2 regions of the Mesorhizobium sp. WSM3864 genome follow, and region 1 is predicted to be linked to the other one. Evidence: predicted binding sites of a transcription regulator. Region 1 holds the regulator's gene; the other holds the start of a gene.
The links. Region 1 encodes LexA, which represses DNA repair genes until DNA is damaged. Its sites were predicted from a motif close to TGTTCNNNNTGTGTTCNG; they were not measured.

Region 1 (4,426 bases):
CGTCGGTCGCCTGCCTCACCATCTACGACATGGCCAAGGCAGCGGACCGCGCCATGGCGATTTCCGGCATCAGGCTGGTCGAGAAGACCGGCGGCAAGTCGGGCGACTACAAGGCAGGTCCTTAGCATGGCTTTGCTTCCGGTCGCCGAGGCGCTCCAACGCCTGTTGGACGGCGCGACCGCGCTGCCAGGCGAAAGCGTGCCGCTGGCCGACGCGGCCGGCCGGGTCCTGGCCGACCCCGTGGTGGCTCTGCGCACCCAGCCGCCCTTCAATGCGTCGGCGATGGACGGCTACGCCGTACGGGCCGCCGACGTAGCCTCGGCGCCCGCCCGGCTCTCCGTGATCGGCATGGCCCCCGCCGGGCGTGGCTTCACCGGCTCTGTCGGCAAGGGCGAGGCCGTGCGCATCTTCACCGGCGCGCCGCTCCCCGAAGGCGCCGATACCGTCGTTATCCAGGAGAATGTCCGCGATCTCGGCGGCGGCAGCATCGAAGTGACCGAGCCGACCGCGGAAGGACGCAACGTCCGTCGCCGCGGGCTCGACTTCTGCGAGGGCGACCTGCTCCTCGAAAAAGGCCGCCAGCTCGATCCGGCGGCGCTTTCGCTGGCGGCATCGGCCAACCATCCGAGTCTCAACGTGGTGCGGCAGCCGCTGCTCGCCATCATCGCCACCGGCGACGAATTGCTGCCGCCGGGCAGCGCGCTCGGCCCCGACCAGATCATCTCGTCGAATGCCTATGGCGTCACAGCTACGGCCCAGTCGGTCGGCGCGCGCGCGCTCGACCTCGGCATTGCCGCCGACCGCAAGGACGCGATCGCGGCCTTGGTCAAGAAGGCGGTCAAGGCCGGCGCCGACGTCATCGTCACGCTTGGCGGCGCCTCCGTCGGCGACCACGACCTGATCCACGACGTGCTGACCGGCGAAGGCATGCAGCTAGACTTCTGGAAGATCGCCATGCGTCCCGGCAAGCCGTTGATGTTTGGCCGGCTCGGCGACATTCGCTGCATCGGCCTGCCCGGCAATCCCGTCGCAAGCCTGGTCTGCTCGCAGCTGTTCCTGAAGCCGCTTCTGGCGCGGCTGGGCGGCCGGTCCTGCCGGCAGGAAATCCGCACGGCCCGGTTAGGCGCCGCAATGCACGCCAACGATCTCAGGCAGGACTATGTGCGCGCCGTGGTCCGCGAAGATGCGGGGGCGCTGATCGCAACACCGTTCGGCATCCAGGATTCCTCGATGTTGAGGATGCTCGCCGATGCCAATGGCCTGATCGTGCGCCAACCCTTCGCACCGGCGGCTGAAGCCGGCGAGGAATGCAGCATTCTGATGTTACGCTGAACAAAACGTCAACACATTCACTAAACTTTAAACGGTTGCGGAACACAACTGGAACAGATAGTGTTTGTTCTGGGTTTGTTTTTCTGATTCTGGTTTCAGAACCCATGGGGGCCGCCATGCTGACGCGCAAACAACATGAACTGCTGATGTTCATCCATGAACGGCTCAAGGAAAGCGGCATTCCGCCGTCTTTCGACGAGATGAAGGAAGCGCTCGACCTTGCCTCGAAATCGGGCATCCACCGCCTGATCACGGCGCTGGAGGAGCGCGGTTTCATTCGCCGGCTGCCGAACCGGGCGCGTGCCCTTGAAGTGCTGCGCCTACCTGACTCGATCGCGCCCGGCCTCAATGCGGCGAAGAAATTCTCGCCGAGCGTCATCCAGGGCGGCCAAGGCAATCTCGGCCGCCAGATCAAACCCGCGGCGCCCGCCCGCACGCCGACGCCCAGCAATGACGACGACGCCGTTTCAGCCGTCTCTATCCCGGTGATGGGTCGCATTGCCGCCGGCGTGCCGATCGACGCCATCCAGCACCAGACGCATTCGATCACAGTGCCGCCGGACATGATCGCCGGCGGCGAGCACTACGCGCTCGAGGTCAAAGGCGACTCGATGATCGAGGCCGGCATCTTCGACGGCGACACGGTCATCATCCGCAACGCCAGCACTGCGAGCCCCGGGGAGATCGTCGTGGCGCTGGTCGACGACGAGGAGGCGACGCTGAAGCGCTTCCGCCGCAAGGGCGCCTCCATCGCGCTCGAGGCTGCCAATCCGGCCTATGAGACGCGCATCTTCGGTCCCGATCGCGTCAAGGTTCAGGGCAAGCTAGTCGGGCTCATCCGCCGCTACTGAGGGGCTGCGGCTTGGCTTCCGGCTTCTCGGGCTTCTTGTAAGGCGCCAGCCCCCTGGCCTCACGCGAGTAGCGCCGCTGTTCGTGCCAAGGGCGGTACGGTTTTTCGACGGCGTATTGAATGGTTGCTCGCGCCGTCGCCGATTGCGGATCGAAGAAGACAGCGGCACTGCCGTCGCGCGCAAGTTGCCGCTTGGTGACGACGAGGATACGTGGATCGCGGCAGGGATTGTAGGCCGTGGCGTCGTTGATGACGATGAGGTCCGCGAAGTCGCAGGCAGGCCGGGCAGCTTCACGGTTCTCGGCGAGCGCGACGATTGCGCCCGATGGATGCCGGCCAATGCAGAGATCGCCCGTGCAGTAAAAGGGCGATCCAGGCGGCAGGTCGACGGGATCGGCCAAGTCCAGCGTGCCCTTGGCGAATGTCTCCGGCGGCACGATCGTTTCGGCCTTGAGCGCGCGTTTCCAGTTATCGGTGGTGAACTCGTTGGAGCGGGCACGATTGACGGCGAGTTCGCCCCCGCCGATCGGCATCGCCACCAGATGCGCGTCCTCCGAGATCAGCAGGTCCGGCGTGCGCACCTGCGGGATGATCATGACGGCCGCGGCAGCGAAAGGAATTGCGGCCAGCCTGAGCCACGTAGTCGCCATCGTAGCGATGACGAGCGCGATCGTCGCCAGCAGCACCGAATGGATCGAGATCAGGCCCACGGCATCGACCGGCGACCACTCCGAAATCCAAGCCGAGATCGCGATCATCGCCGCCAGGCCGTTGCCCATCAAATAGAGGAAGGGCCCGTCGAAGCCGAACGGCATCATGACCGCGCTGGCGACGGCGAGAAACATCACGATCGTGACGATCGGCATGATCGCGAGATTGGCCAGCAGGCTGAGCGGCGAGACGCGCTGGAAATGCCAGATGGCAAACAGCGCCGTGGCACTTCCGGCAATGATCGACGTCATTGCGGCGCCACCTGCTCCGACTGCCAGTTTGTGCGACATGAACCGCAGGAACGAACGCTTTGCCGGCGGCGCTCTCACCTTGCCGGCGCGGTAGTCGGACCAGCCGGCATAGGCGCCGACAAGGGCGGCGGTTGCCGCGAACGACATCTGAAAGCTCGGGCCAACCACTTCATGCGGCGACACCAGGATGACGGCGATGGCCGAGATCGCCAAGTTGCGCATCGTCAGCGCGGCGCGGTCGAAAAGCACGGCGATCAGCATGACGGCCAGCATGATGAAGCTTCGCTCGGCGGCGACCACCACGCCAGAGATGACGAGATAGGCGGCGATCGACATAAGCGCGATTGCCGCGGCATATTTCTTCACTGGCCGGCGTGACGAAAAATCCGGGAACAGCGCAAAGGCGCCGCGCAGCAGAAGCATGACCGTGCCGGCGACCAGCGCCATGTGGAGGCCCGAAATCGAGATGATGTGATAGATGCCGGTCCGCCGCATCGCCTCGTTGATGTCCTCGGGAATGCCGGCGCGCACGCCGACGATCAGTGCAGCGGCAATCTCGCCTTCGGCTCCGCCAATGGTGCTTCTGATGTGATCGGCAATGTTTTCGCGCGCGTTCTCGATGGCTGAGGCGATGCTCGTCTGAGCGATCGGGTCGGTTGGCGGAATGAGTTTCGGGTCGCCGAGGAAAAATCCACTGCCGCCGATGCCGGAAAAATAGCTGTCGAAGGAAAAATCATAGCTTTCGGGACGGACCGGCCCGGTCGGCGGCAGAAGCCGCGCGTAACCCGTCACCAGCGATCCGGCCTTCATGCCGGCCGAGATCCTGCGTGCCGAGAGCCTGACGCGATCCGGCGCGTAGCGCAGCTTTGGATGCGCGGTCGAGACGAGATCGATGGTTAGCCTGACGCGGCCATTGGCCATTTCCTCGGCGATGACGACGCGGCCTGTCAGCCGCGTCTGGATTTCGGAGCCGAGCATCGGTGTAGAGGCGCGCCAGGTCTCGACCTTCGCGGCGACGAATCCCAGCGCGCAAAACAACGCCGCCATAAAGACCAGGTGTGTCTTCAGCCAGGGACGCGAAACGGCCGCGCAGAGAGCCATCAGCGCCACCGCCGCCATCGGTCTGTAAAGATCCGGCTCGGCGCTCAAGGAATAATAGAGTATCACGCCGGCGGCCAGGAACACCGGCACCAGCAGGAAGCCGATGCCGCGGTCGAGCTCGGTGGAGGCTGCCTCGGCCACACCCCGGCGAAACGCGGAAAACGAGGCACGGCGGAACCAC
Region 2 (4,426 bases), on a different contig from region 1:
ACCTTGAGCGGCAGGGGCAGCGGCGTCATGTCGTAGACGGTGCCGTTGCGATGCTTGTAGGCGATCTGGCCGGTTCTCAGGTCGACGCCGGCGACATAGCCCCAGGGCGGCGCCTGACAGGGAATGCCGAGTGGCGACAGGAATGGCCCCATCACCACCGCGTAAGGCGCGCCCTCATTGCGGTTGAGCCCTTGCTCGCTGCCCTTGGTGTCGCCGGGCGGCGGCACGTCCGCGCGCGGAATGAGTTTCGACGTGAAAGCGAGATAAGTCGGCATGCCGAACATCACCTGTCGCACCGGGTCGACCGCGACGCCGCCCCAGTTGAACACACCGAAATTGCCGGGATAGACCAGCGTGCCCTGCAGCGAGGGCGGCGTGTAGCGTCCCTCGTAACGCAGTCTCTTCAGTTCGATCCGACACGCCAGCTGATCGAACATGGTGATCCCCCACATGTCGGCGCCGGTCAGCGGCTTCGGGTTGAACGACAGGTCGGAGGACGGCTGCGTCGGCGAGGTATGGTCGCCTTCGATCGCTCCGCCCGGTGCCGGCACTTCCTTCACCGGAATGATCGGTTCGCCAGTGCGCCGATCGAGCACATAAAGATCGCCCTGCTTGGTCGGCCCTACCAGTGCCGGCACCACGCCGCTCCCCGTCGTGATGTCGACCAGCGTCGGCTGCGCCGGCACGTCCATGTCCCACAGGTCGTGATGCACCGTCTGGCGCACCCAGCGCAACTGTCCGGTGTTGAGGTCGAGCGCAGTGATCGAGGAGGAGAATTTTTCGACATCGGCGCTGCGGCCCATGCCGAGCTGGTCGGGCGTCTGGTTGCCGAGCGGCAGGTAGAGCAGGCCAAGCTTCTCGTCGGCGCTCGCCGTTGACCACATGTTGGGCGAGTTGTTGGTGTAGTTCTGCCCCGCCGGCAGCGGCGTCGTCTGATCCGGTTTGCCGGAATCCCAATTCCACAACAGCGCGCCGGTGCCCGCGTCATAGGCGCGGATGACGCCCGACGGCTCCTCGGTCGAATAATTGTCGTTTACCGCGCCCCCAACGATGATCTTGCCGGCGAGGATGAGCGGCGCCGAGGTCGAGTAGTAATAGCCCGACTTCGGAAAGGGCATGTTGGCCATCAGGTTCAGCGTGCCGCCTTCGGCGAAGGACGGACAAACTTGCCCGTTCGCGGCATCGAGAGCGATCAGCCGGGCGTCCGAAGTCGGCAGGTAGATGCGTGCCGCGCAGGGCTGGCCCGCCGCGATCTTCGCATCGGCGTAATAGGAAACTCCGCGGCAGGTCTGGTGCTGGCGGTTGGGATCGAGCTTGATCTTCGGGTCGTAGCGCCATTTCTCCTTGCCGGTCGCGGCATCGATGGCGATGGCGAAATTGTGGGGCGTGCAGATGTAGAGCGCATCACCGACCTTGAGTGGCGTTACCTGATAGGTCGTCTCGCCGATGTCGTCCGGACCCTTCATGTCGCCGGTGCGGTAGGTCCAGGCCGGCTGCAGCTTGGCGACATTATCCGGCGTGATCTGAGCGAGCGGCGAGTAACGCTGGCCGAACGGCGTGCGGCCGTAGAAATGCCATTCGCCCGCCGGCATGTCGCCGCCGAGATTGGCCGTCGGCGTCACCTTATCGGTGTTGAGCGTTCCGCCGATGTCCTTCGGATCGGCGGTCATCGAATAGCCGGCCACTGCAAGCGATGCGAGCACCGCCAGGATGAGCGGAGCGCGTCCGTCCGGACCGGTGAATCCCCGCCTGGCCCATGGCGTCAGCAGCCAGAGCGCGATGAGAACGATGATGCCGCCGCGCGGGCCGAGCTGCCACCAATCAAAGCCGGTTTCCCACACCGCCCAGCAGAGCGAGGCGAGCACGATCGCGGCATAGAGCCAGAGCCCTGTCGATCTGCGGCAGAAAACGAGCCAGGCGGTGATCAGGAAGGCCAGTCCGGCAATCAGGTAGTACCAGCTGCCACCCAACGTCACCAGCCAGATGCCGCCGCCGCCGAGGACCAGGCCGATAAGCAAAAGGACGAGGGAGGTGATGGTGACAGCCAAGACGATACTCCTTCGACTGTTGCGCGCTTGCGGCGCCTCTGAGGCAACGGCTTGCCGTCCCTGCCCTGTTGGCAGCTTTCTCTCGCAAGTTGCGCCTGTCAAGGCGGCCCCGAACAGGAACAACTAGAACAAAACGGAGACACTTCTGGCCTTTCGCTGCCGAATCACTACATTCGGGGGCGATGTCCGGCTTTTCGGAAGACATGCCCTTTTTTGACGAACCGAATGCGCGGCCCGCCGCCCCATCCGGTCTTGCCGCGCGCGCCATGGCCGCACGCAACGCGCAGAACCGTGCGCCCGATTATCTGAACGGCCTCAATCCCGAACAGCGGCTCGCTGTTGAAACGACCGAAGGCCCGGTTCTGGTGCTGGCCGGCGCCGGCACCGGCAAGACGCGGGTGCTCACCACGCGCATCGCCCACATCCTTGCCACCGGCAGGGCCTTTCCCTCGCAGATTCTCGCCGTCACCTTCACCAACAAGGCCGCGCGCGAGATGAAGCAGCGCATCGGCTTGCTGATCGGCGAGCAGAATGTCGAGGGCATGCCCTGGCTCGGCACCTTCCACTCGATCGGGGTCAAGCTGCTGCGCCGCCATGCCGAGCTTGCCGGATTGAAATCCGATTTCACCATTCTCGATACCGATGACGTGGTGCGGCTGATCAAGCAGCTGATCCAAGCCGAAAGTCTGGACGACAAGCGCTGGCCGGCCAAGACCTTCGCGCAGATGATCGACAACTGGAAGAACAAGGGCCTTGGCCCCGACGAGATTCCGGAAGGCGACGCGGGCAGCTTCGGCAACGGCAAGGGGCGCCAGCTCTACAAGGCCTATCAGGAACGGCTGCAGACGCTGAATTCCTGCGACTTCGGCGATCTCCTCTATCACCCGATCCGCATCTTCCGCGCCTATCCGGACGTGCTGAAGGACTATCACCGCAAGTTCAAATACATCCTGGTCGACGAGTACCAGGACACCAATACCGCGCAATACATGTGGCTGCGCTTGTTGGCGCAGAGGCCGCAATCCTCCCCCCTTGAGGGGGAGGTGTCCGCGAAGCGGACGGAGGGGGTCGCCGCGGAAGGCGCCGCCCAGTCATCAGGCGCCGGAGCGTCGAGCACTGCCGCGAGGACGCCTCCCGACCGGGCTTCACCCGGCCACCCTCCCCTCAAGGGGGAGGGAAACCGACGTCAATCCACTGTCAACATTTGCTGCGTCGGCGACGACGACCAGTCGATCTATGGCTGGCGCGGCGCCGAGGTCGACAATATCCTGCGCTTCGACAAGGATTTTCCCGGCGCCACCATCATCAGGCTGGAGCGCAACTACCGCTCCACCGCGCATATACTGGGTGCGGCTTCGCATCTCATCGCCCACAATGAGGGCCGCTTCGGCAAGACGCTGTTCACCGACCGCAACGACCCCGAGGACGACAAGGTGCATGTCCATGCCGCCTGGGATTCGGAGGAAGAGGCGCGCGCCATCGGCGAGGCGATCGAGGCCTACCAGCGGCAAAAGCACAACCTCAACGATATGGCGATCCTGGTGCGCGCGTCCTTCCAGATGCGCGCCTTCGAAGACCGCTTCATCACGCTCGGCTTGAGCTACCGAGTCATCGGCGGTCCGCGCTTCTACGAACGGTTGGAAATCCGCGACGCGCTGGCCTTCTTCCGCGTCGTCGCCAACAGCGGCGACGACCTTGCCTTCGAGCGCATTGTCAACGTGCCGAAGCGCGGGCTCGGCGAAGCCACCATCCGCCAGATCCACGACACCGCGCGCGCCATGCAAATCCCGATGCTTGAGGCCGCGGCGACGCTCGCCGAAAGCGACGAGCTGAAGCCGAAGCCGCGCGCCGCGCTGCGCGAGGTCGCGGCCAATTTCGAGCGCTGGCAGAAGGCGCTGGAGACCACGCCGCACACCGAGCTCGCCGAGACCATCCTCGAGGAGAGCGGCTACACCGACATGTGGAAGAACGAGCGTTCGGCGGAAGCGCCCGGGCGGCTGGAGAACCTCAAGGAACTGATCCGCTCCATGGAGGAGTATGAATCCCTGCGTTCCTTCCTCGAGCATGTCGCGCTGGTCATGGAGGCCGAGCAGGGCGAATCGCTCGATGCGGTCTCGATCATGACGCTGCATTCGGCGAAAGGGCTTGAATTCGAGACCGTATTCTTGCCCGGCTGGGAGGAAGGTCTGTTCCCGCATCAGCGCGCGCTGGACGAAGGCGGCCGCTCCGGCCTCGAGGAAGAACGCCGCCTCGCCTATGTCGGCCTGACTCGCGCGAAAAAGAACCTGCACGTCTGGTTCGTCTCAAACCGCCAGATCCACGGCCTGTGGCAATCGACCATTCCGTCGCGTTTCGTCAATGAATTGCCGGAAGCCCAT

Region 2: the regulator LexA is predicted to act here: its motif matches at 2,173-2,190, upstream of CK215_RS21610 (UvrD-helicase domain-containing protein).

Annotation. Positions count from the first base shown of each region.
Region 1 is NZ_NSGD01000001.1:667,989-672,414, reverse strand. It holds gene moaC (cyclic pyranopterin monophosphate synthase MoaC) at 1-125, shown strand, start outside; gene glp (gephyrin-like molybdotransferase Glp) at 127-1,332, shown strand; gene lexA (transcriptional repressor LexA) at 1,449-2,183, shown strand; gene CK215_RS03300 (ComEC/Rec2 family competence protein) at 2,167-4,426, opposite strand, start outside.
Region 2 is NZ_NSGD01000011.1:114,337-118,762, reverse strand. It holds gene CK215_RS21615 (glucose/quinate/shikimate family membrane-bound PQQ-dependent dehydrogenase) at 1-2,048, opposite strand, end outside; gene CK215_RS21610 (UvrD-helicase domain-containing protein) at 2,231-4,426, shown strand, end outside.